DNA from 2 places in the Rhizobium sp. SG741 genome. Region 1 is predicted to be linked to the other one. Evidence: riboswitches for the same ligand, from Rfam matches in the RefSeq annotation. Region 1 holds a riboswitch; the other holds the start of a gene.
What was found. A riboswitch is a leader RNA that binds a small molecule or an ion and turns the genes downstream of it on or off. The one in region 1 is predicted to bind cobalamin.
Positions count from the first base shown of each region.

Region 2: it holds a riboswitch for cobalamin, as region 1 does, so the genes downstream of both, cobU (bifunctional adenosylcobinamide kinase/adenosylcobinamide-phosphate guanylyltransferase) here and nrdH (glutaredoxin-like protein NrdH) in region 1, are expected to answer to the same signal.

Region 1 is NZ_JAAZQP010000017.1:9,998-14,106, reverse strand. It holds gene nrdF (class 1b ribonucleoside-diphosphate reductase subunit beta) at 1-150, opposite strand, end outside; gene nrdE (class 1b ribonucleoside-diphosphate reductase subunit alpha) at 176-2,386, opposite strand; gene nrdI (class Ib ribonucleoside-diphosphate reductase assembly flavoprotein NrdI) at 2,374-2,769, opposite strand; gene nrdH (glutaredoxin-like protein NrdH) at 2,781-3,002, opposite strand; cobalamin riboswitch at 3,255-3,476, opposite strand; gene FHT29_RS30340 (acyltransferase family protein) at 3,736-4,109, opposite strand, start outside.
Region 2 is NZ_JAAZQP010000027.1:27,202-31,310, forward strand. It holds gene cobN (cobaltochelatase subunit CobN) at 1-663, opposite strand, end outside; gene cobW (cobalamin biosynthesis protein CobW) at 673-1,722, opposite strand; gene cobU (bifunctional adenosylcobinamide kinase/adenosylcobinamide-phosphate guanylyltransferase) at 1,728-2,252, opposite strand; cobalamin riboswitch at 2,393-2,791, opposite strand; partial or broken gene FHT29_RS33740 (chloride channel protein) at 2,972-4,109, shown strand, end outside.

The sequences.
Region 1 (4,109 bases):
CCAGGACGGGATGTCGTTCGACAATGGCACCTTTTCGGGCAACCAGAAATTTCCGGTCAGGCGGTTCCAGACCTCGAGATCCTTGTCGTCCTCGATACGGTTCCAGTTGATGGCGCGGATACGGCTTACCGGCTTGAATTGCATGTTCACGGAAATGTCCTTTTCAAACCGGAAATCAAAGGGCGCAGGAAACGCAGCCCTGCACCTCGGTGCCGGACAGCGCCATCTGGCGAAGGCGGATGTAGTAGATGGTCTTGATGCCCTTCTTCCAGGCGTAGATCTGCGCCTTGTTGATGTCGCGCGTGGTTGCCGTGTCGCGGAAGAACAGCGTCAGGGACAGGCCCTGATCGACATGCTGGGTGGCGGCCGCATAGGTGTCGATGATCTTTTCCGGCCCGATCTCGTAGGCGTCCTGATAATAATCGAGATTGTCGTTGGTCATGAAGGCGGCCGGATAATAGACGCGGCCGATCTTGCCTTCCTTGCGGATTTCGATCTTGGAGACGATCGGATGGATCGAAGAAGTCGAGTGGTTGATATAGGAGATCGAACCTGTGGGAGGCACGGCCTGCAGGTTCTGGTTATAAAGGCCGCCCTTCATTACGGCCTGCTTCAGCTCCGCCCAGTCCTTCTGCGTCGGGATGGCGATGCCGGCCGTTTCGAATAGTTCGGCCACACGTTCGGTCGCGGGCGCCCACGCCTGATCGGTATATTTGGCGAAGTATTCGCCGGAGGCGTATTTCGAGTTCTCGAAGCCCTTGAAGCTCTGCCCGCGCTCGACCGCTAGGAGGTTCGAGGCACGGATGGCGTGATAGGTCACAGTATAGAAATAGATGTTGGTGAAATCGACGCCTTCCTCGGAGCCGTAGAAGATGCGCTCGCGGGCAAGATAGCCGTGCAGGTTCATCTGGCCGAGGCCGATGGCGTGGCTGTCGTCATTGCCCTTTTCGATCGAAGGCACCGACGAGATATGGCTCATGTCGGAGACTGCCGTCAGCGCGCGGATCGACATTTCGATCGTCTTGCCGAAATCGGGGCTGTCCATCGCGGCTGCGATGTTGAGGGAGCCGAGATTGCAGGAGATGTCCTTGCCCATATGCGTGTAGGAAAGGTCGTCGCTGTATTCGCTCGCTTCGCTCACCTGCAGGATTTCCGAGCAGAGATTGCTCATGGTAATGCGGCCGGCAATGGGGTTGGCGCGGTTCACCGTGTCCTCGAACATGATGTAGGGATAGCCGCTCTCGAACTGGATTTCGGCAATCACCTGGAAGAAGTCGCGCGCCTTGATCTTCTTCTTGCGGATGCGGCTGTCGGCCACCATCTCGCGGTACTTTTCCGTCACCGATATTTCCGTGAAAGGCACGCCATAGACGCGCTCCACGTCATAAGGCGAGAACAGATACATGTCGTCATTGTTCTTCGCGAGCTCGAAGGTGATGTCGGGAATGACGACACCGAGCGACAGCGTCTTGATACGGATCTTCTCGTCGGCATTCTCGCGCTTGGTGTCGAGGAAGCGCATGATATCAGGGTGATGGGCGTTAAGATAAACGGCGCCCGCGCCCTGCCTGGCTCCGAGCTGGTTGGCGTAGGAGAAGGAGTCTTCGAGCAGCTTCATCACCGGGATGATGCCGGAAGACTGGTTCTCGATGTGCTTGATCGGCGCGCCGGCCTCGCGGATGTTGGTGAGCGACAGCGCCACGCCGCCGCCGCGCTTGGAAAGCTGCAGCGCGGAATTGATGGCGCGGCCGATCGATTCCATGTTGTCTTCGACGCGCAGCAGGAAGCAGGAAACCAGCTCGCCGCGCTGCTTCTTGCCTGCGTTGAGGAAAGTCGGCGTCGCCGGCTGGAAGCGGCCGGAAATGATCTCGTCCACCATGTTATGGGCAAGCTGCTCGCTGCCGCGCGCCAGCGCCAAGGCTACCATACAGACGCGGTCCTCATAGCGCTCCAGATAGCGCTTTCCGTCAAAGGTCTTCAGCGTGTAGCTGGTGTAATATTTGAAAGCGCCGAGGAACGTCGGAAAACGGAACTTCTTCGCATAGGCATGATCGAAGAGATCGCGCACGAAGTTGAAGGAATATTGGTCCAGCACCTCCCGCTCGTAGTAACCCTCCGTCACTAGGTAATCGAGCTTCTCCCGCAGGTTGTGGAAGAACACCGTGTTCTGGTTGACATGCTGGAGGAAGTACTGCTTGGCCGCCAAGCGGTCCTTGTCGAGTTGGATACTACCCTGCTCGTCATAGAGGTTCAGCATGGCGTTGAGGGCGTGATAGTCCAACGCCGTTTCCGTGACCTTCGATGGCCGGTCGCTCGCGGGATGAGAAAAAGTGTGAAGCGGTTTTTCGGCGGCGTGCCGCGACAAAGAAGAGCTTAGCGTGTCCAAAATCGTTCCAATCCGTGTCTGACATTCACGACATCCTCTTCCGTGCCCAAAAGCTCGAACCGATAGAGAAACGGCACCTGGCATTTGGTGGAGATGATGTCGCCGGCGATACCAAACGTCGCCCCGAAGTTGCTGTTGCCCGCGGCAATGACCCCGCGGATGTTTGAACGGTTATCCGCATCGTTGAGGAAGCGGATCACCTGCTTGGGCACGGCACCCTTGCCCCCTTCACCACAATAGGTAGGGACAATGAGAACGTAAGGACGGGCCGCTCGAAGCTCTTCACCCGCGCCGAGCGGAATGCGAGCGGCCGGCAAGGCAAGCTTGGCAACGAAGCGATGGGTGTTCTCAGATCTGCTGGAGAAATAGACGATCTCGCCCACCGCCCGGTTCCTCAGGCGAGCGCGCTGATCATGTCGGGACGGAAGCCAGCCCAATGCTGCTCGCCGGCGATAACGACCGGGACCTGACGATAGCCGAGACCCTGCACCAGCTCGTAGGCTTCAGTATCGGTGGACACGTCGACGATGGTGTAATCGATACCCTGGCGGTCGAGGGCGCGTGTGGTCGCGGTGCACTGGACGCAAGCGGGCTTGCTGTAGACGGTAATGCTCATGGATGTCCTCGTATATATGACAGGCGTGCGAGATCGTCCGGGCGTCGGGCGACACCCGTTCGGCAATCTGAAAAATGGCGGCGGGCACAACCGACTGCCGGACGCTTAGGCGGCCGTCAGTCGTGCAGGCAGATAAGGATACTCAAAGACATGGACTTCACACCTCGAAGTAACCTTTGCGGGCCTTTCGGGGAAAGCGACGACAACGGCGACCTGCCGCAAACCATCGCTCGCCATCCGGACACCCCGCCCGTGGACGCTATTGCTCGAGGCAGGTCTCCTGGCTTGCGGGTCGAAGTATTTGCTCTTGCCTTCCCGAGGCATATATTCCTCAGTGGCACATGCAGAACAAATACTCGCCGCTCACAGTTGCGGGGGCAGCTACGGCTTGACGAGCATCATGCTCATCGACCGTATTCCCATCTTAGCCTCCAATCCTTGCGAATCGAAGGAACCTCGAACACTATATATAGTAGACGAGGTTAAATTTGCGTCAACAGGTTCCGTCACCGATCCTTCATTTAAGATGTTGATAAGGCCTGCGGCTAAGTCCCGAAGACGCTTTCGCGGCAAGGACAGAAGATCGGTCATCTTCTCGACCTCGGGAATGTGCGGCGAGTGGATATCAGGAAAGCCGGGGCCGATTGTCGGCGCACCGGACGCCCTCTTAACCCTGAACCGGAGAGATTGCTCCAGGGAGCCCATGCCGGGTGAACATCGAGATATCCATGCGTCAGGCAATGCCAGCGCGGATCCTGGCTTTCCAGGAGATTTCCAGGCGTCGTTTCAGTTCGTAACACAACGCACAGACGGCGAGCGTCGCAACCACGATCGGGATGAAAGACGAGGCGGACATCAACCCAAACTCACGCAACCAGTAGGCAATAACCAACATGACCGTCTGGTGAAGCACGTAGTAGGTCAGCACTGCCCTGTTCAGATAGCGGACAACGGCGTTCTCCGAATTCAGCCAGATCTTTGCGTATCCGAGAATTGCGACGATCGCACACCATTGGAACGTGCCGGCAAGCACCCTTCCCGAAAATGCCTGCCACATGTCAGGCTCGCCGGCAGGCAGGCCCGGAAAGAGCATCGTCAGAAGCACCG
Region 2 (4,109 bases), on a different contig from region 1:
TACTGCACCCTCGACTTCCGCCTTCTCCCCCCGGGGAGAAGGTGCCCGAAGGGCGGATGAGGGGGTGCTTCCACACGACGTAGAAACACTCCTCCACTCCTCGATCCCAATCGCACCCCTGCCCGGCCACCAGATCCCGGCCTTCATCAAGGGTGCGGCCGGCATCGGCTTTTCCGCCCCTGACAGCATCGCCTCGGCATAGGCGAGAAACGCCCTGGAGTTCGCCTCCCCGCCCTCGATCAAATAGGACCAGAGCGCATTGAGATCATCGAGCGCGACATTGGAAAAGGGCGTCAGCCCTGGATCGGGTTTCGAATCTCCCGGCAGCACGGCGATCGCCGCACCCTGACGCGCAGCACAAGCATGCAGCGCCTCCAGTGCATAGTGGAAATAGCTCGCACCTCCGAGCGCTCGCACGACGATCAGCTTCGCATGCCGCGCGGTGCGCTCGATATAGGTATCGACCGACATCGGATGCTTGAGGCTCATCAGGCTCGCAAGCCGCAGGGAACAGCTGCCCTCGCCTTGCCCGCGAGCCGCGGCTATCGCCGCAAGCTCGGTATCGGCCGCCGACAGGAAGAGGATATCGCCCGGCGACTGGCCGAGATCGATCGCCTCGTCGCCGTCACTGATCGTTCCCTTCTGGGCTAGGAGGAGATGCATGACTTTGCCTTAGACCAGCGCTTCGATCGCCTTGCGCACGATCCCTTCGTCCATCTCGTGCAGACCGATGACAACCAGCCGCGTCGCGCGCTCCTCGCCGGGCGCCCAGGTACGGTCGAAATAGTTGTCGATGCGGCTGCCGACGGCCTGTACCTGCAAGCGCATCGGCTTGCCGGGCACATCGACAAAACCCTTGAGACGCAGGATATCATGTTCGGAAATGACGCTCTTCAGCGCTTCGATGAAGGCGTTCGGGTCGGCAATGGGGCCAAGCTCGACGACGAAGCTGTCGAATTCGTCGTGATCATGTGGTGTGCCGTCTTCGTGTTCCAACTCATGGTGCGATTTGCGGTTGGCGATATCACCTTCGGTACCGATGCCGAGGCCGAGCAGAATGGCTGCCGGCACGTCGCCGTTCTTCGCCTCGATGATCGTCGGCTTGCGGACGGTGCGTGACGCGACTTCCGCACGCACGCGGCCAAGGCCGGCGACGTCGATCAGGTCGGTCTTGTTGAGAACGATCAGATCGGCGCAGGTCAGCTGGTCCTCGAACAGTTCCTCGATCGGGCTTTCGTGATCGAGCGAATCGTCCTCGACACGACGGGCTTCGACGGCATCATGATCGTCGGCAAAGCGGCCTGCGGCGACGGCGGCGCTGTCGACCACGGTGATGACGCCATCGACGGTGACATGCGTGCGGATGTCAGGCCAGTTGAAGGCAGCGACCAGCGGCTGCGGCAGCGCCAGACCGGAGGTTTCGATGATGATATGGTCGGGACGCGCGTCACGCTCCAAAAGCTTGGTCATGGTCGGGATGAAATCGTCGGCGACGGTGCAGCAGATGCAGCCATTGGTCAGCTCGATGATGTCGTCCTCGGTGCAGTTCTCCGCGCCGCAGCCCTTGAGCACGTCGCCGTCGACACCCAGATCACCGAACTCGTTGATGATGAGGGCGATCTTCCTGCCGCCGGCATTCTGCAACAGGTTGCGAATCATCGTTGTCTTGCCGGCTCCCAGAAAGCCGGTGATGACGGTGGCGGGAATCTTTGCCTGGTTCATGTGGATCAACCCTTCATTTTCAGCGGCAATCCCGCCGCGATAAAATAGACTTCGGCGCTTGTCGCCGCGATCATCTGGTGCAGCCGGCCGGCATGATCGCGAAATTCACGCGCCATGCGGTTTTCCGGCACGATGCCTAGCCCGACCTCGTTGGAGACGAGCACGAGCCGCGCCTTGGCCTTCGGCAAAAATTCGGTAAGAACAGCAAATTCAGCTGCGATGTTTCGTTCGGCCATCATCAGATTGGTGATCCACAGCGTCAGGCAATCGACGAGAACAGCGCGGCCATCGCCGTCGATCGCCGCCAGCCGGGCGGTCAGGTCGAGCGGCTCCTCGTGCGTCGTCCAGAGATCGCCGCGTTCTTTTCGATGCTGCGCGATACGTTCGCGCATTTCGTCGTCCCAGGCTCGTCCGGTCGCCACATAGTGACGGTCAAGGCCGGTATCCGAGATCAGCGATTCGGCGAACCGGGATTTGCCGGAGCGCGCGCCGCCGAGAACGAAAACAGCGCGGGATTGTGAGGATGGCATGAGCTATTGTCGCCCCCATACGAGGGCACGGAGCCGCGCAACGCGGCTAAGACCGAAAGGGGCGCGCTTACGCGCGAGAAATTCGTTTGGCGCCATGACAACCTCCGTGCTGGCAGCGAGACATGCGTCCCAAGATGGGCCCTGTGCCCGGCACGTATGGCAGGTCTCCTGGCTCGCGGTTAAGGCGCAACGAGGGGGCAGACCGAAACCGGTCGCCCCCGATCGCGCACCAGCGGATCTTTCTCGCCTTCCCGGGAATGCATCATGAAAAGACGGACGATTCGTAGATATCGGAGGCGTCCAGCCCTGGTAGATCATGATGCCACACCAGTGGCTTTTCCGGCTTGAAGTTTCTCCGCCTGTTCGCCCCATGCGAACCATCGGCGGGATAGCTGTCAAACCGGACGAAAGACCCTGACCGCTCTACAGTCGCGGGGTCGGCTGTGATGAGAACGCCCGGATTGGGTCCGCCCCTTCACATTCCCTTTTCATCCCATGCGGCACATCGCCGCTCGGAAACCATTCGTTATGCCGGCAATGATTAGGCTTTCACTTAGTTCAAGTCAATCAAGGACATGGGTGCGACATCGGCTGTCCCAGCCGCGAAATCGCCGCATAATCCCGAGAACACATCACTTTTTTTGCCGTATTTCTTTGATGTTAGGAGTTTATAGAGGCTAAGCCCTTATATTCGAGCAGAAACGTATCGTCCGTCCCCAATGTTGCAGAAATTCCAACCCCGTCGCCTGGGCGTCTTCTCAGCCCTATTCGATCTTGGTCGATTTAGAGCGCTGCTCCGCCGCGGCGAACTAGGACTCGTTTTCGCCGGCGCGCTCGTGGGCATCGCGTCCGGCTGCGCCGTTACGGCCATGAGTTTCGTTTCGCGCAAGCTGCACAGCCTCATCTACGGGATCACGGATTACGAGCGCCTGAGCTCGGCGGCAGTGGCGATCCCGGACAAATCGGTGGTGCTGATAGCCCCGATAGCCGGCGGCATCATTCTTGGTATTCTGCTCTATATTCTTTCACGCACCCGCAAGAAGCCGATGGTCGACCCGATCGAGGCGAATGCGCTGCATGGCGGACGCATGTCCTTGACCGACAGCATCATCGTCGCCGTGCAGAACCTGATCTCGAATGGGTTCGGCGCCTCCGTCGGGCTTGAGGCGGGCTACACGCAGCTTGCCGCCGGCATCGCTTCGAAGTTCGGCTACAAGATGCAGATGCGCCGCGCGGATCTGCGCATGCTCGTGGGCTGCGGTGCTGCCGGCGCCATTGCCGCAGCGTTTAACGCACCGCTGACCGGCGCCTTTTACGCCTTCGAGCTGATCATCGGCACCTATTCCATCCTGACCCTGACGCCCGTCGTCGTCTCGGCCCTGATATCGACGATGATCGCAAGGCTGCTCGCCGGCGACGACTTCGCCATCGATATCGGCCATTTCGGCACAATAGTGCCGGCGGATTACCTTCCGGCTGTTTTGCTCGGCGCTTTTTGCGCCGGCATCGGCATCCTGATCATGCAGGGCGTCGCCTGGGTCGAGGAACTGGCGCGCAAGAGCTCGATTGCGCCGCCTTTCCGCCCGGCGCTCGGCGGCCTGTTTGTCGGCTTGCTGGCTTTGATATCACCCCAGGTTCTATCGGCCGGCCACGGAGCCCTCCATCTCAATCTCTCCACCGATGTAACCTTGTGGGCGCTGGTCAGCCTTTTCGTTTTGAAATCCCTCGCCTCGGCTGTATCGATCGGCTCAGGCTTCAGGGGCGGCTTGTTCTTCGCATCGCTGTTCATGGGCGCGCTGCTCGGCAAGATTTTCGCCTATTGCGCCCCCTATTTCGATCACGCCACGCTGACGCCGG